3 regions of the Streptomyces sp. NPDC006208 genome follow, and region 1 is predicted to be linked to each of the others. Evidence: riboswitches for the same ligand, from Rfam matches in the RefSeq annotation. Region 1 holds a riboswitch; each other region holds the start of a gene.
What was found. Region 1 has a riboswitch for cyclic di-AMP ahead of ABZ208_RS08785 (NlpC/P60 family protein). Riboswitches for the same ligand answer to the same signal wherever they lie in the genome.
Positions count from the first base shown of each region.

Region 1 (10,061 bases):
CATCTGCTCCTCTACCCCTCCGGGCTCACGCCCGAGCGCCCCGTGCGCCGGAAGGGCCGGCTCGCGGCGGATCCCGGGCCCGACGCCGCACGGGTTCTGGGCACGGCCACGGCGGTCCCGGTCGTCCTCCTCCACGGCTTCATCGACAACCGCTCCGTCTTCGTCCTGCTGCGCCGCTCCCTCGTCGGCCCCGGCCGACGCCACGTCGAGTGCCTCAATTACTCCCCCCTCACCCGCGACGTCCGCACGGCGGCCGAGCTGCTCGGCCGCCACATAGAAGAGATCTGCATCCGCACGGGGCACCATGAGGTCGACATCGTCGGGCACAGCCTCGGCGGCCTCATCGCGCGGTACTACGTCCAGCGCCTCGGCGGCGACCAGCGCGTCCGCACGCTCGTCACTCTCGGTACCCCGCACTCCGGCACCACCGTGGCGCCCCTCGCCGGCGCGCACCCGGTCGTGCGGCAGATGCGGCCCGATTCCCCGGTGATCGAGGAGCTGCGCAGTCCCGCTCCGGGCTGCCGGACGCGCTTCGTGTGCTTCTGGAGCGATCTCGACCAGATCATGGCCCCGATCGAGACGGCCTGCATCGACCACCCGGATCTGATCGTGGAGAACGTGCGGGTCAGCGGAATCGGGCATCTCGCGCTGCCGGTCCACCCTGCCGTCGCGGCCCGTATCCGCCAGACCCTCGATGCCGAGGAGTCGGCCACGGGCGACTCGGGCGCAGTCTCCGTCGCCTGATCCACCCCCCTGAGCGGGCGTCGAGACATCGAACATTTCTCGAACGTAGGGCCAAAGCTCTGCCCACACCCCGCCGAAAGGCGGCCGAATGCCCGTTTCCTGCTTGCCTGGTTCCCGCTGAAGATTGTCGCCGTCGCGTACCGCCGGGTACAGTCGCGCCACTGCTTTCCCCTGGAGCCCCGCCATGCGGTGGTTCCGGACACTGGTCCTGCTGCCGAGGCGAGAGAGAAGTTGGTGAACGACCAGCACGCCCACGCCGGATACAACGGCTACGCCGCCGGCAGCTTCGACTCCGACCCGCTCTTCGGCGCCCTTCCGGGCAGTTACGAGGCGGGCCACAGCAGCCAGTACGACTCGACCCAGTGGGACACCGGATCGCACCAGTCCACGGGTTACGACGCCTACGCGTCGCCGCAGCAGGCCCAACAGCCGCAGTACGACCAGCAGTACGACACCACCGGCCAGTGGGACGCCGGCGCCTGGAACCAGGGCGCGCACACCGGCCAGTACGAGACGGCCGCGGCCACCTTCGCCCATGACGCGACCGGCCACTGGGCCGCACCGGGCTACGACACCGGCGCCTACGACGCCACCGCCTGGAACTCCGCCGGGGCCACCGGCACGACGGACGCGTTTGTACCCCAACAGTTCACGCCGGAGCACGAGTTCGTCCCGGCCGCGGGCTATGACACGACCGGCTTCGAGGCCGCCGGGTACGAGACGAACGGCGCCGGGTACGAGACGGCAGGCCAGGAGACCGGCTACGACAGCGGTTACGAGGCGGGTTACGACACCGCGGCCGAGTTCCAGGGCACGGAGCTCCAGGCCACGGAGTTCGAAAGCAGCGACTTCACGGACACCGACTTCCGAACGGACGCCGACCCCCAGGGCGACACGGACCAGGAAGCGGACACCGACCCGGCAGCCTCGTACGACTACGACTACGACCATGAGTACGCGTACGAAGCCGCTGCCGAGACCGCAGAAGAGTCCGCCGCCGAGCCGGAGGACGAGCTCGACGTCGAGGACGAACACGACGCCCTCACCCGGACCATGGCCGCCGGCGTTCCCTCGGCGTCCGTCACGCCCCGCCCGGTCCGCCGCTCCGGCGGCAGCCGTGGCCGGCGCCGTACGCCCGCCAAGCGCTCCGCCCTGCTGACCGTCGCCGTGCCTTCCGCCTGCGTGATGGGCGTCGCCGGGATCGCCGCCGCGTCGGTCAGCGACATCGGCGGCGACACCAAGGACGACAGCACCGCCAACCTGGCGGCCGCCGACCCGTCGTCCGTCAAGCAGATCGCCGCCAACAGCAAGATGGACACGCAGCTCGCCGCGCTCAGCGCCGATGCCCGCGACTTCGGTGACCGTGCCTCGCGCACCCAGGAACGACTCGATCTCAAGGCGCGCCAGGCGGCGGAGAAGAAGAAGCGCGCTGATGAGGCGGCACGACGAGAGGCCCTGCGCCCCAAGTTCGTCGTTCCGGTCAAGCAGGACGGCCTCAGCGCGTACTACGGCCAGTCCGGCGTCAACTGGATGTCCGTGCACACGGGTATCGACTTCCCCGTCCAGTACGGCACCGAGGTCATGGCCGCCACCGACGGCACCGTGCGCACCCAGTGGAACAGCGCCTACGGCAACATGGCGATCGTGACCGCCGCCGACGGCACCGAGACCTGGTACTGCCACCTCAGCACCACCAAGATCCGCTCCGGCACGGTCAAGGCCGGTGACGTGATCGCCTATTCGGGCAATTCGGGCAACTCCACCGGCCCGCACCTGCACTTCGAGGTCCGGCCGGGCGGCGGCTCGGCGATAGACCCGCTGCAGTGGCTGCGTTCGCACGGCCTGAACCCGACGTAACAGCCTGAACCCGACGTAATAGAACCCGGGCCTGCAAAAACCCGTCCCGGCGAGCCGTCCCCGAAACCCGGCGGGGCTGCCGCGGAGGACAGCCCCGGCCTCTCAGAGTTCAGAGCTTCTCGACCGGCGCGTACCGCAGCAGGAGCCGCTTCGGCTTGGTGTCCCCGAAGTCGATCGTCGCCTGTGCGTCCGCACCCGACCCCATCACCGCCACGACGGTCCCCAGACCGAACTGGTCGTGCGTGACGCGGTCGCCCACCGACAGCGAGATCACCGGCTTGTCGGTCGTACGCCGCGTGGCGAAACCGGAGGCACCCCCGCGCGAGCGAGCGGACGAGAGCGACGACGCGATGCCCGACGTGGGCCCGGCGGGTGCGGCCATCGGCCCTGTGCGCTTCCAGTCCAGGTGCCGGCCGGGGATCTCCTCGAGGAAGCGTGACGGCGGGTTGTACGAGGGCTGGCCCCAGGCGCTCCGCATCGTCGAGCGCGTCAGGTACAGGCGCTCGCGGGCACGCGTGATGCCGACGTACGCCAGCCGGCGCTCCTCCTCCAGCTCCTTGGTCTGGCCCAGCGCCCGCATGTGCGGGAAGACGCCGTCCTCCATGCCGGTGAGGAACACGACGGGGAACTCGAGGCCCTTGGCGGTGTGCAGCGTCATCAGCGTGATGACCCCCGTGCCTTCCTCGTCCTCGTCCGGGATCTGGTCGGAGTCGGCGACGAGTGCCACCTGCTCCAGGAACTCGGCGAGGGTGCCGGTGCCCTCCTCCTCGCCGCGCGCCTGCTCGAACTCGAGAGCCACGGCGGCCAGTTCCTGGAGGTTCTCGATACGGGTCTCGTCCTGGGGGTCCGTCGAGGCCTGCAGCTCGGCGAGATAGCCGGTGCGCTCCAGGACGGCCTCGAGGACGGTGGCGGGTCCTGCGCCGGACTCGACGACCGTACGCAGTTCCTCCATCAGCACGTTGAACCGTTTGACGGCGTTGGCGGAACGGGCCGCCATGCCGTACGCCTCGTCCACGCGGCGCAGGGCCTGCGGGAAGGTGATCTTCTCGCGCAGCGCCAGCGCGTCGATCATCGCCTCGGCGCGCTCGCCGATGCCGCGCTTGGGCACGTTGAGGATGCGGCGCAGCGGGACGTTGTCCTCCGGGTTGGCCAGGACGCGCAGATACGCGAGTACGTCCCTGACCTCCTTGCGCTCGTAGAAGCGCACTCCGCCGACGACCTTGTACGGCAGTCCGACGCGGATGAAGATCTCCTCGAAGACACGGGACTGGGCGTTCGTCCGGTAGAAGACGGCGACGTCGCCGGCCTTCGCCTCCGCGTTGTCGGTCAGCCGGTCGATCTCGTCGGCGACGAACTGGGCCTCGTCGTGCTCGGTGTCCGCGACATAGCCGGTGATCTGCGCACCGGCCCCGGCGTTGGTCCACAGATTCTTCGGACGGCGGCTCTCGTTGCGCTCGATGACCGCGTTGGCGGCCGAGAGGATCGTCTGGGTGGAGCGGTAGTTCTGCTCCAGCAGGATCGTCGTCGCCTCCGGGTAGTCCTCCTCGAACTGGAGGATGTTGCGGATGGTGGCCCCACGGAAGGCGTAGATCGACTGGTCGGCGTCACCGACGACGCACAGCTCGGCAGGCCCCAGGTCCTCGTATCCCGTGCCCACCAGCTCGCGCACGAGTGTGTACTGAGCGTGGTTGGTGTCCTGGTACTCGTCCACCAGGACGTGCCGGAACCGTCGCCGGTAGTGCTCGGCCACGTCCGGGAACGCCTGCAGCAGGTGGACGGTGGTCATGATGATGTCGTCGAAGTCGAGGGCGTTGGCCTCGCGCAACCGCGACTGGTACATGCGGTACGCCTCGGCCAGCGTCTTCTCGAAACCTCCCCCAGAGCCTCCGGCCTGGGAGGTACCCCCAGCCGCGCGGTCCGCGAAGGTCTCCTCGTCGATCAGCTCGTTCTTCAGGTTCGAGATCTGGGCGCTGAAGGACTTCGGCGGAAACTTCTTCGGGTCGAGGTCCAGGTCCCGGCAGACGAGGGCCATCAGCCGCTTCGAATCGGCCGCGTCGTAGATCGAGAACGACGAGGTGAAACCCAGCTTCTTGGACTCGCGGCGCAGGATACGGACGCATGCGCTGTGGAACGTGGAGACCCACATCGCGTTCGCCCGCGGCCCGACGAGCTGCTCGACACGCTCCTTCATCTCACCGGCGGCCTTGTTGGTGAAGGTGATCGCCAGTATCTGGCCGGGGTGCACATGGCGGGTCGCGAGCAGGTGGGCGATCCGGTGGGTGAGCACCCGGGTCTTGCCGGATCCTGCTCCGGCGACGATGAGCAGCGGCGACCCGGTGTGCGCGACGGCGGCGCGCTGCTGTTCGTTCAGCCCTTCGAGGAGGGCTGCCGGGTCCAGGACGGGGCGCGGAGCTCCGTCGCGGTAGTACCCGTCCCTGGCCGGGGGCACGTCGAAAGCGCCCTCGAAGAGATCGTCCGGAACCTGCTCCGGAGCCGACTCCTCTGGGGGCGGCGGGTGCTCCTCCGCGTGGGGCTGGAGGTCTGCCAGGAAGCTGTCGTCAAAGAGGCTGCTCATCGCTCTACGAGTCTAGGCCGCCCCACCGACAGACGTGGACGCCGCCCGAAACCCCGCACTCCCGGGAGCGGGAAGTGGTACGGCGGCGGGCTCGGAACCGGGTCCCGGCCCGATGTCCGCACCCGCGCGCAGCGCGCTGACCTGTAGGCCAGGACCGGCTCCGGACATGACGGAGTCCCGGTTACCCCCGGTACCCCTCACCCATGCCTGAGGCAAGGTCACGAAAATGTATCGGACAAATCGAACATCAACCTTCCCAGCAGCCGCACGAGTTGGCTAGCGTGCTCGTCCAGACGGCCCGTACCCCCCTGGCGACCCACGTCACATCGGGCGGTCTGCGCCGAATCCTGGCCTTCCGCAAGGAAGTTCGGAACCGGGGACCCACTATGCACAACTGGGGTGAATCGGACCCGTCTCGAACTGGTCCGTAGGGCATCTTCCGTTCGCCCGAACCCGACAGCTAACCCGGTAGGCGGTCCACGGAAGAAGGAGATGTCGGCCTTGGCGTCGCATCGCAAGCCCCGCAGCCGTACGGCGAAACCCTCGACCGCCGTCGGGTTCACCACGGCCGCCCTCGCCGGTGTCACCCTGCTGTCCTCGCAGAGCGCAGGCGCCGCGCCCGCCGAGCCGAAGCCCTCCATCGAGGAGGTGCAGAAGAAGGTCGACGACCTGTACCGGCAGGCCGGCACGGAGACGCAGAGGTACAACAAGGCCAAGGAGGCCACGGAGGGGAAGCGCCGCGAGGTCGGCAAGCTTCTCGACGAGGCCGCCCAGCGCACCGAGAAGCTGAACGAGTCCCGCCGGGCGCTGGGCAACTACGCCGCGGCGCAGTACCGCACGGGCGCGGTCACCCCGACCGCCGCCCTGCTGTTCGCCGACAGTCCCCAGGCGTACTTCGACCAGAGTCAGCTGATGGACCGGATGACGGACCAGCAGCGCGAGACGATCAGCGAGTACGAGACCGAGCGGGCAGCCGCCGCCGAGCAGCGGTCCGAGGCGACGAAGAGCCTCGAGTCCCTCACCGAGTCGCAGCAGGCGCTGCGCGAGAGCAAGCGGACCGTGCAGACCAAGCTCGCCGAGGCGCGCGAACTGCTGTCGAAGCTGACGGCGCAGGAGAAGGCCCGGCTCGCGGAGATCGAGCGCCAGAAGGAGGAGGAGGCGCGCCGCAAGGCCGAGGCGAAGGCCAAGGCGGAGGCGGAGGCCCGAGCCCAGGCGGAGGCCGAGCGCCGGCAGCAGGAGCAGCAGAACGACACGAGCCCGGGGACGGGTACCGGCACCGGCACCGGCACGGGCACATCGCCCGACAGCGGCTATGCCGCCAAGGCCGACAAGGTGCTCGCCTTCGCCCGCGCCCAGATCGGCAAGCCGTACGTCTGGGGCGCGACCGGCCCCAGCTCCTACGACTGCTCCGGCCTGACCCAGGCGGCGTGGAAGGCCGCCGGCGTCGAGCTGCCGCGTACCACCTGGGACCAGGTGAAGGTCGGCCAGCGGGTCGCGACGAGCGACCTGGTCCCCGGAGACCTGGTCTTCTTCTACGACGACATCAGCCACGTCGGCATCTACATCGGCGGCGGCAAGATGATCCACGCCCCCAAGCCGGGCGCGAACGTCCGCGAGGAGTCCATCTACTACATGCCGATCTACGGCAGCGTCCGCCCGGCCTGACCGGGGCGAAGCGCAAAACAGCGCCCGGGCGGCCGAGCCGCCCGGGCGCTGCGCTGTCCTCGGGGACGTCTCACGTCCACAGGGTCGCGATGAAGATGTTCGCCACGGTCAGGCCGCCGACCGCGCCGAACACCGCCTTGTCGACCTTCTCCTCGTCGCGCTTGACGTAGACCAGTGCCAGGATCACCACCAGGACCGCGAGCTTGATGCCGATCTTGAGGTTGTTCACCGGCTGGTCGTCCGCCTGGTTCAGGCCCACCAGCGCCACGCCCGTGATCAGCATCGTCAGGGCACCGTGCAGCATCGCCGGGGTGAAGCGCGCCGTGCCCGCGCCCATCGCCTTCATCTGGGTCAGGAAGCCGCCCAGCAAGGAGGCGATGCCGATGATGTGCAGGGCGACGAAGACATTGATGAGTACGTCCATGAGGCGGAGCCTAGCCCTGCCCCTACCACTGCCCTCCTGTAAGGGGAGCCTCATTCGGAGCATCGGTCAGGCCGGCGCGGGAATGTGGGCCCGGGCGAGGAACCCGCATACAGAAAGCGGTCCGAGCTGTCCACCTTCGTTCACTTTCGGTCCTTGGTCCGCTGTCCCGTGACCGCCGGGCTTAGCGTCCTTCGTCAGGTGGCCGACTCCCCAACGCCGTTGAGCAGCCGGACGGTTCGGCCGCCACCGCCGAGATGTCCGGCGGCGGGCCGCTTCCCCTGTGCGGCGCGCCGCCGGACCCGCAGGGAACGGAAGGACGTGGACGCCCCCGTGGCAGCGCACCGGAAACCCAGGCAGCAACCGTTCGGCGGCCAGGCCGCTCGTACGGCCGCCACTCTCGCGCTCGCCGGCGCCGCGACGGCCACCGCCTTCGAAGGGACCGGGCACGCCGAACCCCGGCTCACCCCCGCACAGATCAAGGCCCGGGTCGACAGGCTCTACCAGGAGGCCGAGGTGGCCACCGAGAAGTACAACGGGGCCCGGGAGGAGACCGCGAGCGCCCGCAGGTCGCTCGGCAGGCTGCGCGACGAGGCCGCCCGCAGGACCGAGCGGCTCAACGCCTCCCGCAACGCCCTCGGTTCCTTCGCGACCGCCCAGTACCGCTCGGGCAGCCTCGATCCCGGGCTGCAGCTCGCGCTCACCTCGGACCCCGACGACTACCTGGAACGGGCGGCGCTGGCCGAGCGGACAGGGGATCGGCAGGCGACCGCTGTCGGCGGCGTCCAGCGGGAGCTGATGGAGCTTGCCCGGCTCAGGGCGCAGGCGGGCGAGCGGATGGACCAGCTCGAGGCCCGCCGGCGCGAGCTGGCCGAGCACAAGTCGACCGTCCGGGCCAAGCTCGCGGCCGCCGAGCGGCTGCTGGCCGAACTCACCGAGGAGCAGCGCGCCGCCTACGAGTCCGGCGGACCGGTTGCGGGGCCCGGCAGCGCTGCCACCCGTGCGGACCGCTCGGCGGCGCCCCGGGCAGGCCTCCAGGCCCCCAACAGCCGTGCCGCGCAGGCCATCGCGTTCGCCTACGGAGCCCTCGGCAAGCCCTATGTCTGGGGCGCGACCGGCCCCAACGCCTTCGACTGCTCCGGACTCGTCCAGGCCGCGTGGCGCTCGGCCGGGGTGTCGCTGCCCCGCACCACGTACACCCAGATCAACGCCGGCCGGCGCGTCGCACGCTCTCAACTTGCCCCGGGTGACCTGGTGTTCTTCTACTCGGGGATCTCACATGTCGGCCTGTACATCGGCGGCGGCCAGATGATCCACGCCCCGCGCCCCGGGGCACCGGTCCGTGTCGCGCCGATCGACGAGATGCCCTTCGCGGGCGCCACGCGGGTCTCCTGACATCCGCTGCGTGGGTCCGGGCATCCCGGACGACCGGGACCCGGCGCAGCGCGGCCGGCTCATCGGCCGGCCGCCCGACGGCTGCCGACGATCACACCAGCCGTCGGGCAGTCGCCCATCGCGTCAGCTCATGCCTGTTCGACAGCTGGAGTTTGCGCAGCACCGCGGAGACATGCGACTCGACCGTCTTGACCGAGATGAACAGCTGCTTCGCGATCTCCTTGTACGCATAGCCCCGCGCGATCAGCCGCAGCACCTCGCGCTCTCGCTGGGTCAGCCGGTCCAGGTCCTCGTCCACCGGCGGCGCGTCCGTGGAGGCGAACGCGTCGAGCACGAAGCCCGCGAGCCGCGGGGAGAAGACCGCGTCCCCCTCCTGCACCCGGAAGATCGAGTCGACGAGGTCCGTGCCGGTGATGGTCTTGGTGACATAGCCCCGGGCCCCGCCCCGGATCACCCCGATGACATCCTCGGCGGCGTCCGACACGGACAGCGCGAGGAAGCGCACCGGGTCCTCTGCCGCCGCCATCAGCGAGGCGCAGCGGCGCAGCACCTCCACCCCGCCACCGCCCGGCAGATGCACGTCCAGCAGGACGACTTCGGGACGGGTCGCGGTGATCACAGTGACCGCCTGGTCCACGTCGGCGGCCTCGCCGACGACCTCGACGCCGGTGGTCTCGGTCCTGCCGATCTCGGCCTGCACCCCCGTGCGGAACATCCGGTGATCGTCGACGAGCACGACCCGCACGCGACGCTCGACGCCCTCGCCGGCCCCGGCTTCAGCAGCCTCGGTCATTGGTCCGCCCTCTCCATCTCGAGCTCCACTTCCGTGCCCCCGCCCGGCACGGAACGCAGCCGCGCCGTCCCGCCGTTGCGCTGCATCCGGCCGATGATCGATTCTCTGACGCCCATACGGTCCTCGGGCACCGCATCCAGGTCAAATCCCGGCCCCCTGTCCCGGACGGACACGAACACCGTACGACCCTCGACCTCCGCGTAGACCTGTACCGCGCCTCCCTCGCCACCGTACTTGGCGGCATTCACCATCGCCTCGCGTGCGGCCTGCATCTGTGCCCCCAGTTTGTCGTCGAGCGGGCAGTCGCCGACGACCACGACCTCCAGTGGCACGCCGTGCTTGTCCTCGACCTCGGCGGCGGCCTTCTTGACCGCGTCGGCGAGGGTGTCGGGCTCCTCGTCCTCGTCCTTGCCGGTGCCCTCGGGGTTGTACAGCCAGTTGCGCAGCTCGCGCTCCTGGGCGCGGGCGAGGCGGCGCACCTCGCCCGCGTCGTCCGCGTTCCGCTGGATCAGGGTGAGGGTGTGCAGGACGGAGTCATGGACATGGGCGGCGACCTCGGCACGCTCCTGGGCCCGGATGCGCATGGTCCGCTCCTCGGAGAGGTCCTGGGT
Region 1 is NZ_JBEXSW010000008.1:158,603-168,663, reverse strand. It holds gene ABZ208_RS08800 (alpha/beta fold hydrolase) at 1-744, shown strand, start outside; gene ABZ208_RS08795 (M23 family metallopeptidase) at 979-2,601, shown strand; gene pcrA (DNA helicase PcrA) at 2,711-5,176, opposite strand; cyclic di-AMP (ydaO/yuaA leader) riboswitch at 5,505-5,666, shown strand; gene ABZ208_RS08785 (NlpC/P60 family protein) at 5,669-6,841, shown strand; gene ABZ208_RS08780 (hypothetical protein) at 6,912-7,265, opposite strand; gene ABZ208_RS08775 (NlpC/P60 family protein) at 7,584-8,657, shown strand; gene ABZ208_RS08770 (response regulator transcription factor) at 8,749-9,450, opposite strand; gene ABZ208_RS08765 (PspC domain-containing protein) at 9,447-10,061, opposite strand, start outside.

Region 2 (10,061 bases), on a different contig from region 1:
TCGAGCGCTCGGTGGACACGGCGAGGGGCACCTCTGACACCGCAGGGGCCCCAGGAGCCCCCGGGGCCACGGAGCTGCCGGAGACGGCGGACTCCCCGGTCCGGGTGGGCCACAGCGATGTCGCCAAGCTGCGCGAGGCCGCAGAGGATGCCCGCCGCTGGGACTCCAAGTACGGGGGTGGGGACTGGCGTTCGTCGATGGTGCCGGAGTGCCTCCGGGTTGACGCGGCACCGCTGCTGCTGGGCTCGTACTCGGACGAGGTGGGCCGCGCGCTGTTCGGGGCCACCGCCGAGCTGACCCGGCTGGCCGGGTGGATGGCCTTCGACACCGGGCAGCAGGAGGCCGCGCAGCGGTACTACATCCAGGCACTGCGCCTGGCCCGCGCCGCGGCCGACGTACCGCTGGGCGGCTATGTCCTGGCGTCGATGTCGCTGCAGGCGACCTACCGGGGCTTCGCCGACGAAGGGGTCGACCTCGCCCAGGCAGCGCTGGAGCGCAACCGTGGCCTCGCCACCGCCCGCACCATGAGCTTCTTCCGCCTGGTGGAGGCACGGGCGCACGCCAAGGCGAACGACGCGGCGGCGGCCGGCGCCGCGCTCAAGTCGGCGGAGGGATGGCTGGAGCGCTCGCGCGAGGGCGACACCGACCCGACCTGGCTGGGCTTCTACTCGTACGACCGGTTCGCGGCGGACGCGGCCGAGTGCTACCGGGACCTGAAGGCGCCGCGTGAGGTACGCCGATTCACCGAGCAGGCGCTGTCGCGGCCGACGGAGGAGTTCGTGCGCTCGCACGGCTTACGTCTGGTCGTCTCGGCGGTCGCCGAGCTGGAGTCGGGCAATCTGGACGCGGCATGCGCGGCCGGCACCCGGGCGGTGGAGGTCGCGGGCCGGATCTCCTCGGCGCGTACGACCGAGTACGTACGGGACCTGCTGCACCGCCTCGAGCCGTACGGCGACGAGCCGCGGGTCGTGGAGCTGAGGGAGCGGGCCCGGCCGCTGCTGGTCGCCCCGGCCTAGGCCGTGTCTGCCACATGGCGCCGTCCGCCCGCAGGGCGGGGTGCGCGGCATCCGGTGCATGCAATCGCAAGGGTGGTACCCCCCGGCCGGAGGCCGGGGGAGATCATCCTCGTACCGGACGTACTCGGATGACACCGACAACGCAGCCGGGGGTACCCCCGGGCGAAGCTCCGGGGGAGGGCTGCCGGGCGTCACGCACCAGGCGGGACGTGTCAGACACGGCCAGGCGGCCGCACGGCACTTCGCTCCCCCGGCCCGGCAACGGCACGGGCCTGGTTTAAGCGCATTGTCGGTGGGCCAGTGCACTATCGGGGTGGGAGGTGTGCGGTGACGACGGCATACGACTGTGACGTGCTGGTGATCGGCGGCGGGATCGTCGGTCTGTCGGTGGCGTACGCCCTCACGCGCGCGGCTCCCGGAACCACGGTGACGGTGCTGGAGAAGGAGTGGGGCCCGGCACGGCACCAGACCGGGCGGAACAGCGGAGTGATCCACAGCGGGATCTACTACCGCCCCGGCTCGCTGAAGGCACGGTTCGCGGTGCGCGGTGCGGCCGAGATGGTGAAGTTCTGCGCGGAGTACGGCATCGACCACGAGGTCACCGGGAAGCTGATCGTCGCCACCGGCCGCGACGAGCTGCCGCGGCTGCACGCCCTGGTCCAGCGCGGCCGTGAGAACGGCATTCCGGTGCGCGAGCTGGGCCCGGCCCAGATCAGCGAGTACGAGCCCCATGTGCGGGGCCTTGCCGCCATCCATGTCGGTACGACCGGGGTGTGCGACTTCGGCGCAGTGGCGGCGCAACTCGCGACCGCCTCGGGCGCGGATGTGCGGTACGGCCAAGAGGTCACCGCTGTCGACCGGCGCCCCTGGGGCGTCGCCGTGCGCACCGCGTCCGGGGCGGTGGTGCGGGCGCGGGTGCTGGTCAACTGCGCGGGGCTGCACTGCGACCGGGTGGCTCGGCTGGCGGGCGACGACCCAGGGATGCGGATCGTCCCCTTCCGGGGCGAGTACTACGAGCTGGCCCGCCCGGATCTCGTACGCGGCCTGGTCTACCCGGTGCCGGACCCGGCCTTCCCCTTCCTCGGCGTGCATCTGACCCGTGGCATCGACGGCGGCGTCCATGTCGGCCCGAACGCGGTCCCGGCGCTGGCCCGCGAGGGCTACAGCTGGGCGCAGCTGCGTCCCCGGGATCTCGCCGGCACGCTCGTCTGGCCCGGCTCGTGGCGCATCGCGCGCCGCCACTGGCGCTACGGCGCGGGCGAGCTGCACCGCTCCTTGTCCAAGCGGGCCTTCACCGAGGCGGTGCGCCGGCTGCTGCCCCCTGTGACGGAGTCCGATCTGCGGCCGGCCCCGTCGGGGGTGCGGGCCCAGGCAGTGCTGCGGGACGGGACGCTGGCGGACGACTTCCTGATCCGCGAGGCACCACGCACGGTCCATGTGCTGAACGCGCCGTCGCCTGCGGCGACGGCTTCCCTGCCGATCGGCCGCGAGGTGGCCCGCCGGGCCCTGACCGCGCTGGCGGCGGACCGTCCGGCCCGGGCGGCACGGTAGAGGCGGGGCGACAGAGGCGGGGCGACAGGGCAGGATCCGGGCGGGCGAGCCGGGCAGGCCCCAGCCCCAGCGCCTCTGCCCCGGACGCACGGACCCGAGCCGTACCGGAGGGCTCGTAGAATCGACGGCACTGTGTCTGAGCTTCGAAACCCCACCCCCGACGCCCACCGGCCGCCCTTCATACGTGCCAAGGGCGAGCCCCGTTTCCCCGGCGGGCCCGCAGCCGATCCCGCCGGTTCGCACCACGAGCGCCGTATCCGCAGCTTCCAGCCGCGGCGGAGCCGGGTGACCACGGGACAGGGCGATGCGCTGCAGCGGCTGTGGCCGGTGTGGGGCCTCGACATCGACGGGCACGGTGTGCTCGATCTCGAGGAGATGTTCGGCGGGCTGCCCGTCGTCCTGGAGATCGGGTTCGGGATGGGCGAAGCCACCGCGCAGATGGCCGCCGACGACCCGGAGACCGGGATTCTCGCCGCCGACGTCCACACCCCGGGCCAGGGCAACCTCCTCGGTCTCGCGGAGCGGAACGGGCTGTCCAACATCCGGGTGGCCAACGGTGACGCGATCATCCTCCTGCGCGAGATGCTCCCGCCCCGCTCGCTCGACGGCCTGCGGGTCTACTTCCCGGATCCCTGGCCCAAGAAGCGGCACCACAAGCGCCGGCTGATCCAGCCCGAGTTCCTCACCCTCGCCGCCCAGCGACTCAGGCCCGGCGCGCTGCTGCACTGCGCGACCGACTGGGAGCCGTACGCGGAACAGATGCTCGAGGTCCTCTCGGCGCACCCGGAGTTCGAGAACACCCAGGAGGACGGCGGCTACGCCCCGCGGCCGGCCTTCCGCCCGCTGACCCGCTTCGAGGGACAGGGGCTCGACAAGGGGCACAAGGTCCACGACCTGCTGTTCCGCCGCGTACTGCCCACCGGTTGACCCTCTGCTGCCACGGCCTGTGGCAAACACCATCGCCAGGTGTCGGTGGCCCTCGTTAGGGTCGACGGATGTCCCAGCCGTCCGCGCAGCACGCGCCGCCGCCGCCGAACACCCCGACGGGGCCGTCGCATCCGGCAGTGCCCGCCTGCGAACAGCGGCAGATGGACCATCTGCTCACCGCCGTGCCGCAGCGCGGGCGTCCGCGCTACCGGCCGCGCGCGGCCCGCGTGTGGCGGAGCAAGGCGGTCCGCGCGGGTGTGCTGATCACGCTGCTGGCCCTGTGCGGACTGGTGATCCTCGCGCTGGTACGGGAACAGACCGGCACCCACGGGTTCCTGGTCGGGCTCGGACTCGCCACCCTGCCCGTCCCGCTGCTCATGACGGCCTTCCGCTGGCTGGACCGGGTCGAACCGGGCCCCTGGCGCAATCTCCTCTTCGCGTTCTCGTGGGGCGCCTGCGCCGCCGCGCTGATCGCGATCATCGCCAACACCTTCGCGACCCGCTGGATCGCCACGGCCACCGCCGATCCGGCATCGGCGGACACGCTCGGCGCGACCGTGATCGCGCCGGTCGTCGAGGAGAGCGCCAAAGCCGCCGCGATCCTGCTGATCTTCCTCTTCCGCCGCCGTGACTTCACAGGGATCGTCGACGGCGTGGTGGTGGCCGGCTTCACCGCGACCGGTTTCGCCTTCACCGAGAACATCCTCTATCTCGGGAACGCCTTCGGCGAGGACCAGGAGATCGGCACCTCGGGACTGGCGTCCGTGACCGCCGCGACCTTCTTCGTACGCATCGTGCTGTCGCCGTTCGCGCACCCCCTCTTCACGGTGCTGACCGGCATCGGCTTCGGGATGGCCGCGCTCGCCGCCCGGCGCCGCCGGATCCGCCGCATCGCGCTGCCGCTGCTGGGTCTCGTCCTCGCGATGGGCGTGCACGCCCTGTGGAACGGCTCCGTCTCGCTGTTCGGCCCGTGGGGCTTCTACGCGGTGTACGGGGCGTTCATGGTGCCCGCGTTCGGGCTGCTGACCTGGCTGACGATATGGACCAGGCAGCGCGAGCTGCGCACGATATCCCTGCAGTTGCCCGCGTACGCCGCGGCCGGCTGGCTGCTGCCCGCCGAGCCGCCCGCACTGTCGTCCATGCGGGCGCGCACGATGGCCCGCGACTTCGCCCGGCGGACCTACGGCCCGGCCGCGGGGCATGCTGTCTCGGAGTACGAGGCGTTCGCGACCTCGCTCGCGTTTCTGCGCCACCGGGCCCACCGCGGCGCGATGGGCCCGGACTTCGCGGAGCGCGAGCAGGAGCTGCTCCACCATCTGTGGCAGCGCAGGGAGGTGGCCGGTCCCTCGCTCAGCTATGCGGCGCAGGCCACCGGACGGGTGCGGGTGCCACCTCCGTACCGCAACTACGGCGGGCCCAACCCCTACCGGATCTGACGAAGGGCGGGACCGGCAGCCCGGAGGTCGGGGGACACCGCGACCGCCGGGGTACGCGGTGCCCGCCACCGGTGCGCGGGCAGCCGGAAGCCGCCCGGCCCCGTACTCACCACGGGGGTGAGGGGGCGGGCGATCCGGACGGAAAAGCGGTGAATCGGCCGGTGTGGGGACCGTCAGACGGTGAGGCCCTTGTCCCGCAGCCACGCCATCGGGTCGAGACCCGAGCCGCCCGCGGTGTGCACCTCGAGGTGCAGGTGAGGCCCGGTGACATTGCCGGTCGCGCCGACGCGGCCGATCGTCTCGCCGGTGGTCACCTTCTGGCCCGCGGTGGCGGTCATCGAGGAGAGGTGGGCGTACCAGACCTCGGTGCCGTCCTCGAGCTCGAGGACGATGCGGTAGCCGTACGAACCGGACCAGCCGGCCGATGTGACGGTGCCGCCGTGCACCGCCTTGACCGGCGTGCCCGTCGGGGCCGCGAAGTCCAGGCCGGTGTGCTGGCCGGAGGACCACATGGAGCCGGACTCGCCGTAGGTGGAGGTGATCGTGTACGAGGAGGTGGGCAGCGAGTAGCTCGCGGCGAGCTTGGCGAGGCGCTCGGCCTCCGCCTTGGCCGCGGCGGCCTCCTCGGCCTTGCGCTTCTCCTCCGCGGCCTTGGCCTCTGCCGCGGTCTGCTGCTTCTCGGCCAGGGCAGCCGCCTGCTCGGCGGCGGCCTTCTCGGCTGCGGCCTTCGCCTCGGCGTCCACCTCGGCCTGCTGCTGCTCGGCCTGCTGCAGGATCCGGGCGCGCAGCGCCTCGCCCGCGTCGGCCGTCCGCTGGGAGCCCGCCGCGTCGCCGTCGGCGACGGCGGTCGTCACGCCGCCGAGCGTCGTGGTGTTGTCGTTCCCCGAGTCCGAGTCGTCGGACATGAGGGAGCCGACGCCCGGCAGGGACTTGGCGTCGGGGAGTTTGTCCGTGATCGCGTCGGGAAGCGATATCGAGACCGCCGGCTTGTCCTGCGCGGTGGCCATGCCACCCGCGCCGACTGCGGCGATCACACCGACGCCGAGCACCGTGGAGCTACGGGCGAGACCGCCGCGCTGCTTGACGACCCGGTGCCGGCCGCGCACCGGACGGACGGAGTCCGCGGTGGGGTTCCATTCCTCCCACTCCCGCTCCCCGGCATCGTCACCGAAGGGACTCGTTACGAAGGGGGCCTCGGGGGCAGGCATGTTGGACGCCACGAAGGCGCACTCCTTTCCTTCCTTCTCGCCTACCGGGTTAGCTGACGGGTTCGGAGCAGGAAGGTCTCCTACAGGCACTTCGGCCGCGTACAGCACGGCAAAAGACGCCCGATTCACCCCAATTGGTGGTTCCCCGGTTCCCTTGCGGGATTCGGCGCGTGCGCACGGTGCCGTCTCTTGCGACGGTTGTGACGACCGCGCTGCGTTATCGAACGTTAATAGACACGGGGGCCGGATTCCAAGCTGTTCCGACTGATCATTAACGGCTTTGGCCAGGACTTATCTGGACACAACCGTCCGGAATCGGGCGACTTGATCGCCACTCAGGACACTCCCTGTTCTGACGGTTCGTCAAATGTTATGCGGAGTGGTGTCCTTCGATCACACAGCGTGGCGCCGGGGTCGCTACTCCTCCTCTGCGGCCGTCACGGGCACCCTCGCGCCCGGCTCCGGCCGTCTCTCCGCGGGCCGGGCGACCGCCAGCAGCGCCATGTCGTCGTTCGCCCCACCGCCGGTGTGCCGTCGTACGTCGGCGACCACCGCGTCGAGCAGTTCCTCGGGCCCGGCGAACAGCCGGCCGCGCAGCCGCGCCCGGGGGTCGTAGAACACCCCGTCGGCATCGCGCGCCTCGGACAGCCCGTCGGTGTAGAACAGCAGCGTGGACCCGGCGGGCACCCGATACTCCTCCGCCCGGTCCGGCCACCTCCCCAAGTCCCCCATTCCCAGGGGAAGCGACGCCTCGGACGGCACCAGGCTGTCCACCTTCCCGTCGCCGTGCAGCACCAGCGGATCCGGATGGCCGCGGTTCACCAGCCGCACCAGGCCGCCCTCGCGCGGGATCTCACCCAGTACGGCTGTGGTGAAGCTCTCGACGGCGTCCAGGCCCTCCCGCAGGGGGGTCTCGCGTGCCAGTGCCCGCTCCAGCCGCAGGGCCACGCCCTCCAGCGAGCCCTCCTGCTCGGCCGCCTCGCCGAAGGCCCCGACGATGACGGCCACGACCGCCACCGCGCCCATCCCCTTGCCGCGTACGTCCCCGACGATCAGCCGCACACCGTGCGGCGTCTCCTGCACGGCGAACAGATCGCCGCCGATGAACGCGTCCGCCTGGGCGGCCTCGTACCGAGCAGCCACCTGCAGTCCGCCGATCCGCCCCGCCGGTTCCGGCAGCACGGCCCGCTGCGCCGCCTCCGCGATCCCCCGCGCGGAGGCGAGCCGCTCGCCACTGCGCCGGACGACCGTGTTGATCAGCAGGGCGAGCGCCGAGACGGTGACCACGGTGCTCACCTCGGTGTACGACGTGATCTCCCCGATGGACTGGTTGTAGAAGTGCAGGCCGGTCACACCCATGACCGCCGCGATCCCGGTCAGCAATGTCATGAACCAGCTGAAGAGCGGTGCGGCGATCAGCGGAGCCGCCGCGAACATCGGGACCGCGGTGAACTGGGGCGGAGTCAGCAGATCGAAGACCACCCCACCGACGATCATCAGCGGGGGCAGCACTCGGACGAGGCTCTGAGCGCTCCAGATCCTGCCCTGCTCTCGCCCCAATGCCGTTCTCCTGCCCGGTCCTCCTCCGGGCGCGGACGGTACCGCGCCCCCTCAAGGCTCCCGGCTGCCGGGCCGAACAGCGACCCGCCGTCCTCCGACCGGGCGAAGGGGCCGGCTCTCCGGCACACGACAAAGGCCCGGTTCCCGATCTTTTCGATCGGGAACCGGGCCACTGCCTGCTAGTAGCGGGGACAGGATTTGAACCTGCGACCTCTGGGTTATGAGCCCAGCGAGCTACCGAGCTGCTCCACCCCGCGTCGGTGAACACAACCTTACGCCATCCGGAGCACGGTCCCGACCAATTTTCCGGCCGACGGCCATATTCCCCGTTTTTCCTGTCACATCGCCCCTGCCCTCGTCCGTCAGTTCTTTGAGGCTTCCGCCCGGGCGGAAGCCTCATCCGCGGCTGCCGAGGACCGGTGAGCCGGCCGCTGCAGGAGCACGGGATCCCAATAGAACCAAACCGAACATAGTTCTTGACTAGGGAGAAATAAGGAGGAAAATTCTGCATACACCGGACAACCGGATGGAGCCGCACCCGCCTCCTGGAGACGTCCAGAAGCCTGCGTGACCCTAGTCTCGGCTCTGGCCAGGCCCCCGGCAGATCCTGTCGGCGACAAGAGTCCTCAGCGACGACTGAGACTCGCGGAACCGATGAGGACCGCCGGGGACTGTCGTGTCCGGGTTCAGGTCTGCGCCTTCTCCTTCTGCTGACCGAGCCACAGGTCGGGACCGAAGACCTCGTAGTGGATCGCCCGCGCGGGTACACCCCGCAGCAGCAGATCGCGGCGCACCGCGCGCATGAACGGCAGCGGGCCGCACAGGTAGGCGGTCAGCCCCTCGGGCAGATCCAGCACTCCGACGTCCGCCTGCCCGGTCGCGGCCTCACCGGCCGGATCACCGGCCTCCTCGTACCAAAGGTGCAGCTTCGCGTTCGGGTGCGCCTCGACGAGCCGGCACAACTCGTCACGGTGCGCGTGCTCGGCGGGGCTCCGGTCGGCATGGACCACGACCACAGAGCGCGTCGATCCGACGGCGGTCAGGTGATCGAGCACGGACAGCATCGGTGTGCTGCCGATGCCGGCGGAGACCAGCAGCAGCGGACCGTCGCCCTCGCGCAGCACGAGGTCGCCGAACGGGACGGACACGGTCAACTCATCGCCCACCCTTGCGTGTTCGTGGAGCCACGACGAAACCTCGCCCTCGGGACCGCGCGCACCCCGCACGCGCTTGACGGTGATGCGCCACTGCGGGCAACCGGGCGCCGCGGAGAGGCTGTACTGGCGGATCTGCCGTGCGCCGTCGGGGAGTTGCACCTGGACGCTGACGTACTGCCCCGGCCGGAAGGGCGCGACGGGGTGTCCGTCGGTGCGCCGCAGACGGAAGGAGACCACTTCGGGGGTCTCCTCGTGCCGTTCGACGATCTCCATCTGCCGCCAGACGTCGCCTTCGGCGGTCCCGGCCTCCTGGTAGAGGCGGGCTTCGGCGGCGATCAGCGCATTGGCCATCAGCCAGTAGACCTCGTCCCAGGCGGCGGCGACCCCGGGGGTGACGGCGTCACCGAGCACGTCGGCGATCGCGGCGAAGAGATGCTGGTGGACCAGCTTGTACTGGTCGGAGGTGACACCGAGCGAGGCGTGCTTGTTGGCGATGCGGGCGAGCATCGCGTCCGGCCGTTCACCGGGGTGCTCCAGCAGCATGCCGGCGAAGGCGGCGACGGAACCGGCCAGGGCCTGCCGCTGCTCCCCGTTGGCCTGGTTGCCGCGGTTGAACAGGTCCCGCAGCAGCTCGGGCCGGTCCTCGAAGAGCTTCCGGTAGAAGAGCTCGGCGATGTCGCCGATGGCGGCACCGACGGCAGGCAGGGTGGCGCGGACGATCGGCACGGACTGCTCGGAGAGCACAGCGACTCCTAATTGGTATTTAATCTTCGTATTTTTGGCCGCGGCCGACCCCGGAACGAGGACGGATTTCACTCGATGCGGCGCCCGGTCAGACCCACCAGCACCGGCCCGGTCGGCGAGGCCACCAGGTCGGCCACGGTCAGTGGATCGAGGGTGGCGTAGAAGGCCTCCTGCGCGTCGCGCAGCGCCCGCCGCAGCCGGCACGCCCCGCGCAGCGGGCAGGGCGTGTCACCCTCGCAGGTGACAACCTCCCCCTCCCCCTCGAGCTCCCGGACCAGCCGGCCGACCGAGGTCTCACGCCCCGGTCCGGTCAGCGCAAGCCCACCGCCGCGCCCCCGCCGCGCCTCGACGACCCCGAGGTGCTGCAGCCGGGCGATGGCCTTGGCCATGTGCGCGTAGGGCACGTTCATGGCCTCCGCCACCTCGCGGGTGGTCAGCGACCCGCCGTGCTCGGCAACGGCG
Region 2 is NZ_JBEXSW010000006.1:12,512-22,572, forward strand. It holds gene ABZ208_RS05900 (MFS transporter) at 1-1,016, shown strand, start outside; gene lhgO (L-2-hydroxyglutarate oxidase) at 1,344-2,567, shown strand; gene trmB (tRNA (guanosine(46)-N7)-methyltransferase TrmB) at 2,748-3,494, shown strand; gene ABZ208_RS05915 (PrsW family intramembrane metalloprotease) at 3,656-4,930, shown strand; gene ABZ208_RS05920 (M23 family metallopeptidase) at 5,104-6,150, opposite strand; cyclic di-AMP (ydaO/yuaA leader) riboswitch at 6,162-6,317, opposite strand; gene ABZ208_RS05925 (PP2C family protein-serine/threonine phosphatase) at 6,556-7,698, opposite strand; tRNA gene ABZ208_RS05930 (tRNA-Met) at 7,882-7,955, opposite strand; gene ABZ208_RS05935 (globin domain-containing protein) at 8,385-9,599, opposite strand; gene ABZ208_RS05940 (Rrf2 family transcriptional regulator) at 9,668-10,061, opposite strand, start outside.
Region 2: linked by a shared signal. The riboswitch ahead of ABZ208_RS05920 (M23 family metallopeptidase) and the one ahead of ABZ208_RS08785 (NlpC/P60 family protein) in region 1 are both predicted to bind cyclic di-AMP.

Region 3 (10,061 bases), on a different contig from region 1:
GGCCCGCTCGAACCGTCCGAGCCGGGTGTGGGAGTCGATGGTGACCGTGAGCAGATCGGGGGCGCCCTGTGCGGCCAGCTCCAGGAGCAGCTCGCGCATCGCGTCGTGTGCGCCGACCCCGCAGCGCGGCTGCACGGCCACCCGGCCCGACGCCCGGGCCCGGGCCAGCACATCGGCCGCCGACGGTTTGCCCAGCGAACGGATGTAGCCGACCGACTCCGCGAGCGACGGCAGCGGGGCCCCCTCCGTCATGATGCGGCGGCGCGCGACCGGGCAGCGGCCCCGGCGGCGCGCTCGTCACGCAACTGGTCCAGGACTGCGGGCAGTTCGGAGGGGTCCTCGAGGATCCGGTCCACCCCGAGGGCGTAGAGCCGGTCGAGTGCGGCAGCCTCCTTGTGGCTGCCGACCGACAGGTTGCCGCCGAGTACGACGGGGCACGCGATGGCGCCGGACTCCCTGGCCGCGGGCAGGTCCCGCAGGTCCTCCAGGGCATGGCCGTTGAGGCTTCCGATGATCACCGCCTCGGCCTCGGGGTGCTGCGCGCAGGCGGCGGCGAACTCGCTCACCGGGGTGCACGTCCCCAGGTTGATCACCTCGAAGCCGAGGCTGCGCAGGGCATGGGCGATGAGATGGTTGGCCACGGCATGTGCGTCGCTGGCCGCGACACCGAGGATGACGGACCGTGGGCGGTGGTCCGGCCCGTACTGATCGAGGTCGTGCTGGCGCAACGGCTGCTCCGTCATGTGATCCGTCCTGATGGCTGGTGCCGGGCGGGCTGCTGCCGGGCCCTTCAGTCGTCGAACGCGGCGAAGAGTTCCCGCTTGCTCACCGAGGCGATGCGCCCGGCGTCGTACTCCTCGGGGTCCGCGGCGGCGATCGAGTCGAAGACCCGGTTGATGGCGGGGACGAGTCCCCAGACGTGCTCGTAGCCGGGCCAGCCGCGGTGCCCCGAGTCGAGATCACGCTGCCGGGCGAAGAGGTAGTCGTACCACTCCCGGCTGGAGGGATAACGGTGGTGGTAGTCGTGCACGACGGTGTCACCGGTGAGCACCAGATAGCGGGCGGGCGCGTGCACGAACAGCATCCGCGCGACCCAGCGGCACCAGGCCCCGGCACCCTGCCCCGTCGGGGCGGCCTCGCCGATGAAGATGGCGTTGGTCAGGCTCGCGAAGTACGCACGGCCACGGCGCACTTCCGTCCCGGCGGGCGGGAAGGTGTGCTTCACGCAGAGCCGGAGGGTGTTGCTCATCTGGAACAGCGGGATCAGCGGTACGCACCACACCACGAGGAACGCCGGCCAGGTGCCGGTCACCAGGGTGAGGGCGGCCGATCCGCCGTACAGCACGGTGGCGGTGGCCTTTTCGGCCACCGCCGAGGCGCTCCAGAACGACCGCGCCCGCGCGAGCGCGAACTGGAGGTGGAACAGCGGCGAGAACAGCTTGCCCAGCACCCGCCGCCACATCGCCTCCCGCGTCATGCCCGGTCGCAGGCCGAGGCTGATCAGGAAGGCCTGCACGGTCGGGTCGCGGAGCGTCATGTGGTGCGCTGCATGGTGGTCGGCCACGTGCTCACGGCTGTAGCGCTCGAAATTCTGGATCACCAGGATCGAGGAGACCGCGCGGCCGATGGCGATGTCGGTCGTGCGGCGGCGGTACATGTTGCGGTGCGAACACTGGTGAAAGATCATCATGCGCAGATTGCGCATGCCGTGCAGGGTGACGGCCCACCCGGCCGGCAAGGCGAGCAGCCACCAACCCCCGAGAATCCAGGCGCCGGTGGACAGCGCACTGCCGGTCACCATGGCGGCCGTGGCGGCGATCAGGTGGTAACCGGCAGTCCAGCCCGGCGAGTTCTGGCCCTCGATCGGTTTTCCGGTGAACAATGTCAGCCGATGCTGCAGAAATCCCGGAAGGACGCGCATCGTTTCCCGGGGATCCATTCCGTGATGGTTCTGATCACTTCGCGCCGGCCGCAGCGACTCCGCCGCCATCCCGCCCCTCTCGCTGTTTCCGTCGCACGGCCCGGGCCGGAACCTGCCCGGGCCGATGGCTCAATTACGCCGAAACCTGGGGTGTTTCAGTCCCAGCCCGTGTCCTCGCCCTTTGCGCCGCCAACCGGAACGGAGGCGTCCCATCCGGTGTCGCTGAGAACGCCTCCGGAAACCGGATGAGACGCATCCCATTTACCGTCATGACCTGCGGACTTGGCGGCTAAGACCGTTCCGGCACCGCCTGCGATCAGCGCACTCGTGAATGCCGCGACCACGGCACGGTGAATACGACGTGGCATGTGTTTCTCCCCCTCAATCACACCGCGCCGGCAGCGCGGTGAATTGCTATTGACTCAATACTGCCAGCTGCAGACGGGCAGTTCCGGGGAATGCGGTGTCCGCAAAGGGACAGGCCAGAAGTGGACTTGGACAGAACGGGCCCTGACGGTCGCCGGGCAGGCCCGGGCAGGGGCCGTTGCCGGTTGCTCCGAGTGGAGGTTTCCATGGGGGCGATGACTGACGGTCGCGGGGCCGGCCAGGGCAGGGCACCTTGGTGGTTGCCCGGCGCGACGGTCCCGGGGCCGGTCAAGGCAGGGGCCGTTGGTGGTTCCTGGGAGTGGGGGATTCCATGGGGGCGATGACGGACTGCCCCCGGACCGGCCAGGGCAGGGCACCTTGGTGGTTGCCCGGCGCGACGGTCCCGGGGCGTCAAGCTCGTGGAAGGGTGTCGGGGCAGCACAATGCCCGGGGCTCCGCCGAACCCCGGGCATCGCAGAGCTTTTCGGTCAGTAGGGACCGTTCACGTTGTCGATCGAACCGTACTTGTCGGCGGCGTAGTTGCACGCGGCCGTGATGTTGGCGACGGGGTCGAAGGGGTCCATCGCGGTGCCCGGGACGTGGTAGGCGGCGAAGGTCGGGTCGATGACCTGCAGGAGTCCCTTGGAGGGCGTTCCGGCCGCGGCGTTGGAGTCCCAGTTGTTCATGGCCTGCGGGTTGCCGGAGGACTCGCGCATGACGTTGCGGTGGATGCCCTCGTAGGTGCCCGGGATGCCCTGCCGGCCCATGATGTCCAGCGACTCCCTGATCCAGCCGTCGAGGTCGTTGGTGTACACGGGGGCGGCCTGCGGAGCCGACTCCGGCGCGGACTGCTCGGCAGCGCCGCTCTCGGCGGCCGGTGCGCTGGAGCGCTCGGAACGGTCGGCACGGTCGGACGAGGAAGGCCGCTTCTCGGCGGGGGCCGGCGCCTCCGCCTTTGCCTCGGGCTTTGCCTTGGCCTTTGCCTTCGCGCCGACCGTCAGCTTGAGGCCGGGGTGAATGAGCGAGGGGTTCTCGCCGACGGCCTCGCGGTTGTCCTTGTACAGCTGCTTCCAGCCACCGCTCAGCGAATGCTTGCCCGCGATCTTGTAAAGGGAGTCGCCGGGCACCACGGAATAGGTGACGGGCCTGATCTTCTCCGCGGCCACCTTCGTGGCGACGGCGACGGTCGGCGCCACGGCCTTTTCGGCGGCCACGGCCGTCGTCGGCTGCGCCGCGCCGGCGGAGGTCGCTCCCAGCATCGGGAGAGCGAGCGCGGCGCCGCCGGTACCCGCGGCGACGAAACCCCGAGTGAGGGAGCTGGACTTGGGACGGCGGTGCTTACCCTTTGCAGGCATGACGAATTCCTCTCCGTCGCCTGCGAGGTGAGCTGTCGGGTTCGGGCTGGAGATGCCCGGTCGCACTGGGAGTGCGACTTCACCCCGAGCCGTTCCGGATGCCGGATCGGCGCTTACCTGGGTCCCCCGCTCCTGCCTACGTCCGTGAGTGGGTGCGGTTCCGGGCGGCGGCAGGATTCGGCGGTCCACCCGGATTGAGGTGACCGTAGGCGAGGCCATCCGGATGGAACAAGCCCGAAATTCACACCACAAACCACCCTATGAATACGACCATGGAAATTTCGTGATCAATTCCCCGCCCGACAGCTCAACTGGCCGTCCACAGAAGGGAACTGGGCCAAGCGGGAAAACTGACCATATTTGCACTCGTGACCGATATCACTCGCAATGAAAGGAACAACCCGCGCCATGACGGCACATCAGAAAGCGACAAGCAGCGCAACTTATCGCTATAGAGACACCGAGGCTAAATTCGGACTATTCACCCCACATGCGACATTCTCCTGCCCGATCGGGAACAGTGCAGGTCAGAGACGCTGGGGTGCGCCGGGGAGTCCGCTCAGGGTGCGATGTTGTGGTTCAGGCGGAAGAGGTTGCCGGGGTCGTAGCGCCGCTTGAGTGCCACCAGGCGGTCGTAGTTCTGCCGGTAGTTGGTCCGCACCCGGTCCTGGTCGTCCTGGTCCATGAAGTTCACATAGCCGCCGGCCATGGAGTACGGCCGGAGGGCGGCGGCGTAGTCGCGGGCCCAGCCGATGGCGGCGTCGCAGTCGGCGCGCGTCAGCAGGGTCGGGCTGAGAGCCGTCGAGAAGCCGGCGTCCCGGTAGGCGAAGGCGGTCTCCGCGGGGCCCACCCGGTGGCAGGCACCGTCGATGGGGAAGATCACCGTCGTGCTCTGGATCGTAGGGGCGGTGGCGCCGTACTCGACATGCGCGTCGAGCGCCCCGTCGGGCAGATCGTGACTGAAGGTGCCCTTCCAGTAGTGGAAGAGGCCCGCCGGCAGCAGCTCGTCGAAGAGAGTGTTGATCACCGGATACGGCATCCGCCCGAGGTGCTGCCCCACGACGGGTCCGAGACCGGCGAGCCGTGCGCGGATGCGCTCGTCCTGGTCCTGTGGGCCGCTCCAGCAGGTCACGACCGCGCACAGGGGCCGCCCGTGCCACCGCTCGGGCAGGAAGGGCAGCGCCGGCCCGAGTCCCACGACGAGCAGCGCGCCGAGCTCGTCCCCGGAGTCCGCGATCAGCTCCCGGTACCCCCGCATCACGTCGGCGTCCAGGGGATAGAACGTCGGCCCGCCGAGGATGTCGGCCACAGGATGCAGCCGGTACTCGAACGATGCGACGACCCCGAAGTTGCCGCCTCCGCCCCGCAGCGCCCACAGCAGGTCCGCCTCGTGCTCCGGCGTACAGGTCAGGAATGATCCATCGGCCGTGACCACATCCGCCGAGAGCACATTGTCGCAGGCCAGACCGCATCTCCGGGCCAGATGACCCATGCCGCCCCCGGTGGTCAGACCGCCGATTCCGGTGCTGGAGACGACACCGCCCGTGGTCGCCAGGCCGAAGGCGTGCGTGGCGTGGTTGAGATCCGCCCAGGTACAGCCGCCCTCGGCCCGAGCGGTGCGCGCCCCGGGATCGACCCGGATGCCGCGCATGCCCCCGAGATCGAGCACCACGCCGTCGTCGCAGGTGCCGTACCCGGCGACACTGTGGCTGCCGCCACGCACCGCCAGCCGCAGATCCCGCTCGCGGGCGAAGTCGACGGCGGCGACGATGTCGGCCGTGTCGGCGGCCCGGACGATGATCGCCGGCCGCTTGTCGTGCACCGCGTTGTAGACCTTGCGGGCCTGCTCGTAGCCCGCGTCGCCGGGCCGGAGCAGATCGCCGTGCACGGCTTCCCGCAGCTGCTGCACCTGTGTGTCGTCGAGTGCCGGTGTGAAGGTGGTCATGGCCGCCACCGCCTTTCCCTCAGCACCGTTGTAGGCCCGGGGCCGGGTACCGCTCATCGCTGTTACAGCCCATTGCCCCGCGGCACGCATGGGCAGAACCGCCCATGCGCTCACGCCAGGCCGTGGGTGTACGCGTAGGCGGTGGCGGCCGCCCTGGAGGGCACGTCGAGCTTCGCGAAGATGTTGTTCAGATGGCGGGCGACGGTGTGCTCGCTGATCACCAGCTCGGAGGCGATGGACCGGTTGGTCCGGCCGGCTGCCACCAGACGCAGCACCTCGGCCTCACGCTCGGTGAGCTCGCCCGGCAGACGGTGATGCACGTCACTGAGCAGGGCGGCGGCCCTTCGCGCGTCCGGGGCCGCGCCGAGGCGTTCGAAGACCGCCCGCGCCGCCTGAAGCTCCAGCCGCGCCCCTTCGGCGTCCCCGGCGGCCCGGTCCGCGGCGGCGAGTGTCATCCGTACCTGCGCGGCCTCGTACGGCACACCCAGCTCCAGCCAGAGCGCCAGCGCCCGGTGCAGCAGAGGCAGGGCGCGCTCCGGCTCCTTCTCCGCGAAGGCGACCGCACCGCGGGCCGCCGCGGCCGTCGCGTGCAGCACCGTGGTCTCGGACTCGCACCGCTGCTGCCACTCGCGTGCGATCGACTCCAGCTCCTCAGCCGCCGTCCGGGCCTGGTCGAGCTCTCCGAGCGCGAGCGAGACCTCGACCTGCGCGGCGAGCAGCCGGCAGCGGCCGACCCGTGCGCCGCCGTCCCCGTCCGCCACCGCGAGCCGGAGCGCGGCGGCGGCGGACTCCGCCTTGCCCTGAGCCAGGCGCAGCAGGGCAAGGCCGGGCTGCGGGTCGCGGCCGAGCTCGTGGGCCCGCGCGTACGAGGCCTCGGCCGCGGCCAGGTCGCCGCGCCGCCGCTGGATGCCGGCGGTCAGATAGATCGCCTCCGCGGCGACCCGGGCCTCGTAGGGCAGCAGCTCGGGGACGCTCAGCGCGGCTGCGGTCTCGGCCCGGGGCCAGTCACCACAGAGCTCGAGCACCTCGCACTGGTGGACGCGGCACAGACCCCGGTAGTTGTTCTCCGCCGGCATCGAGGCGCACCAGCCCATGGCGGCGTCGGTCCACTCGACGGCCCGTTCCAGGTCGGCGCAGGCCATGCACTGCTGGAGGCCGAGGCAGTAGAGCCAGCCGGTGAAGAGCGAGCTGAGCTCCCCCGCCATGGCCGAGCACATGGCGTCGTCGAGGAGGGCGAGCCCGGCGGCCACCCGGCCCTCGGCCAGCAGCACGCTCGCCTGTGCCTGGCTGCTCATCGCGACGAGATCCGCGCTGCCGCAGCGCCGTGCGATGCCGGCCATCCGGCCGGCACAGCTCATGGCCTCTTCGAACGCACCGCGCCGCTGTGCCTCCTCCGCCTCGACCCAGGCGAGATAGCACTGCTCCACGCATTCGGGCTCGTCCGCGAGGTGCCGCCGAGCCCGCCCGAGCCACCCGGCGGCTGCCGCCGTCCGCCCGGCCAGCTGGTACTCGTAGTGGAGCATCCACGCGGTGAATCCGGCCTGCCGGTCGGCGCCCGCCGCCACATAGCCGGAGTAGGCCCTGGTCCGGGCCTCGACCGATTCCTCGACCCTGCTGTTCCACCAGGCCGCGTCCGCCAGCACGGCGAGATCGTCGGGGCCGAGGTGATCGGCGTCCACGTCGCGCAGGAGTGCGTACGCCTCCGCCCACGCCTCCCGGCCGGCGGCTGCCCGGGCCTGGTCGATCGCCCGTTCGTCGCCGCTGCTTCGATCAGCCATCGCGACTTCCTTCACGCACTCCTGATCAGCACCGACCCGTTACCAGGATAGGAGCGGGCGGCGTGATCGCTCGTGCGGAAAGGGCTCGTCGCGCCGACCCTCGGGTGCGAAGGCGCGCTGCGGACGGCTGCGACGCCGTGCGTACAGTGGCGTTCGGCGGTCTCTGTCGTGAGGGCCGCACGGGAGACGGGGAGACTCTGGATGACCGACATCGCCACGGCCGACTGGTGGGAGCTGCTGCCTGCCGGTATCCGCGAACAGGTCGACGGGTACGTCCTCCAGGACGCCCGCATGCAGGCCATCCGCATCGTCTACGAGACCGGCCGCGCCCACGGTCTGGGGCTCAACGACGCCCAACTCGTCGTCCACGACCGATATCTCCACCACGGCGACAGGATCGCCCGCACCCCCGACTGCCCTCTCGACCTGGAGTCCTTGGCCGCCCGTGCTGCCGGCGCCCCCGGCCGCGTCGTGGCGATCGAGGCCGTCTGGGACGGCGACACGGTCCACGACTGGTTCGTGGACCTGCTGGCCGTCACCGCCGACCCCGCCGGCGAGCACCGGCTGGCCACCATCTACCGGGGCGCGGCCGTGCGGCACCTCGGAGACGAGGATCCCGGCATGCTGCACCCGTCTGCGGCAGCCGCCGACAGGGCCGGCAGAGCCCTGGCCGCCCGTCTCTCGGTCCCCTTCCACTTCGCCAGCCCGGACACCCCTGACGAGCAGGCCCCCCGTTGGCGGCCTTGAGCTCCGATCATGAGCGGCCCCACCGAGAAGGGCGGCTGACAGTGCCGGGATTGTGCGGACGGACCTGCCGCTGACGACGGAGGCAGGTCAGAGAAAGTGCCCGCTGGCGAGGTAGGGCGCCGGAACAGGCATGCCGCGGACGGCGATATAGCCTTCCTGGCCGATGTCGAGACGTGCGGCCAGGCCAACGTCGATCGCCCACTCGTTGGGGGTGGTGATGCAGTTGACCAAGGTTGTTCCCTGTGACGAGGCCAGGGCTTCCCACAACAGTTTCTGCGCGGTCTCCGGGTGCGCGGCGGCCAGCAGTGACGCTCGTCCCCGGTCGTCGAGGTAGGCATATCCCGGCCTTGCTCTGTCCCGGCACACCACCAGCCGCAGGGTGTCGAGCATGTAGCCGTGGTCCGGGCCGTGGCCCGCAACACGCAGGTCCTGGTCCAGCCGGTCCATCCACTCGAAGTCGTCGGCCCGGCCCTCCCGGAGGCCACCGATGACGGGGAGCGTGGACCGGTCCACGGTGCCGACCATCCGCATCTGCGGGTGGAGCGAGAAGTCCGCCATCCGATACCGACGTGTGGCACCGGGATGAACGCTGGACGAGAAGATGCCGGGACGCCCGCCGGCGTGGACGAGGGCGGCGTCCAGCAATCGCCTGCCGATGCCCTGTCCTTGACAACCGGGCAGCACTCCGTAGGTGGCGAGGAACCACAGACGTCCGCGGTTCTGCGAGATGGCGAACCCCACCGCTCTGCCGGCGCCTGCATCCTCGTCAACCGCGACCCAGCACCCTCCTGGGTCAATGCTCAGGAAGAAGCGCATCCGGTCGATCCACTGCTTCGAGGCGGCCGCCGACCGCGGCTCGGCCTCCGGATCGCTGACCCGTCTGGTGCTTTGCTCCGCCTCGAAGAACGTCACTGCCGAAGCCCGCTCCGCCGAAGGGAGATCGTCCTCTCGCATCGGCCTGACCTGCACAGAGTCCATCACTTCAGCGTAAGGATCAGCCAGTCCATGACGCATGCGATTTTCCGGCTGCGAGTATCTGCTCGATCAGCTGACTCGTTGTGCAGCACATGCTCAGCGGGGTGACCTGACCGACAGTGAATGGGAAGTGCTGGAGCCGCTGTGCCCAAGAGCACCAACCGGTTCGGCACATGTGGGGCGCCGTGGCAGATCGAGTTCGGCTCGGACTGTCTTGCCCACGGGTACGCGGTCGAGCACACACCACCGGTCGGCCAGCGCCTCCACCAGGAGCAGACCTCGGCCGGAGGTCTTCCCGGGAGTGGGCGGGGTCAGGCGGCCCGGAGCGGGTGGTCTCTTCTCGCCGCGGGTGTCGGAGACCTCGATCCTGAGGATCGCGCCGGGAGCGCGGGTCAGCGTGAGCTCGAAGTCCCGGCCGGGCACCCGGCCGTGCGTCACGGCGTTGGCAGCCAACTCCGCAACCAGCAGAGCCGCGGTGTCGGAGAGGTCGCTGCCAAGCGGGACGCCCCAGCGGTCGAGCTGATGGACGGCGAGGTGGCGGGCGAGGCGGGCGCCGCGCGGGGTGGAGCTGAAGCGCTGGGTGAACACACATACGGTGACGGGCGATTGACCGAGGTCGTGAGGTGCCGGTGTGGCGGGGGTCGTCATGACGGCCAATCTGGCCTGGGCATATGCCAGTTCACCAGCACCGAAACCCGTACGCTGCGTCAGCGTACGGGTACGAAAGGTGGACGGTACGTGTAACGAAGCGTGACGATGGGCGGGTTACGACCGTACGTGGAGGTGGCCGGCATGGTGGCGGGCGAGTTGGGCGCGGCGGAGGGTACGGGCGGCGGCGGGGCGGAACCGGAGAGCTCGGACAGCTTGAAGGCGTTCGGGGAGGTCGTCAAGGCGTTCAGAAAGCGGGCACGGCTGACGCAGGAGCAGTTCGCGCCCCGGGTTCGGTACTCGGTGCCGACGGTCGCATCGATCGA
Region 3 is NZ_JBEXSW010000013.1:102,679-112,739, forward strand. It holds gene ABZ208_RS12970 (methylaspartate mutase) at 1-252, opposite strand, end outside; gene ABZ208_RS12975 (cobalamin-dependent protein) at 249-743, opposite strand; gene ABZ208_RS12980 (stearoyl-CoA 9-desaturase) at 791-1,882, opposite strand; gene ABZ208_RS12985 (transglycosylase SLT domain-containing protein) at 2,776-3,642, opposite strand; cyclic di-AMP (ydaO/yuaA leader) riboswitch at 3,647-3,807, opposite strand; gene ABZ208_RS12990 (FAD-binding oxidoreductase) at 4,202-5,587, opposite strand; gene ABZ208_RS12995 (helix-turn-helix transcriptional regulator) at 5,698-7,365, opposite strand; gene ABZ208_RS13000 (hypothetical protein) at 7,567-8,112, shown strand; gene ABZ208_RS13005 (GNAT family N-acetyltransferase) at 8,200-9,090, opposite strand; gene ABZ208_RS13010 (ATP-binding protein) at 9,184-9,735, opposite strand; gene ABZ208_RS13015 (helix-turn-helix transcriptional regulator) at 9,880-10,061, shown strand, end outside.
Region 3: linked by a shared signal. The riboswitch ahead of ABZ208_RS12985 (transglycosylase SLT domain-containing protein) and the one ahead of ABZ208_RS08785 (NlpC/P60 family protein) in region 1 are both predicted to bind cyclic di-AMP.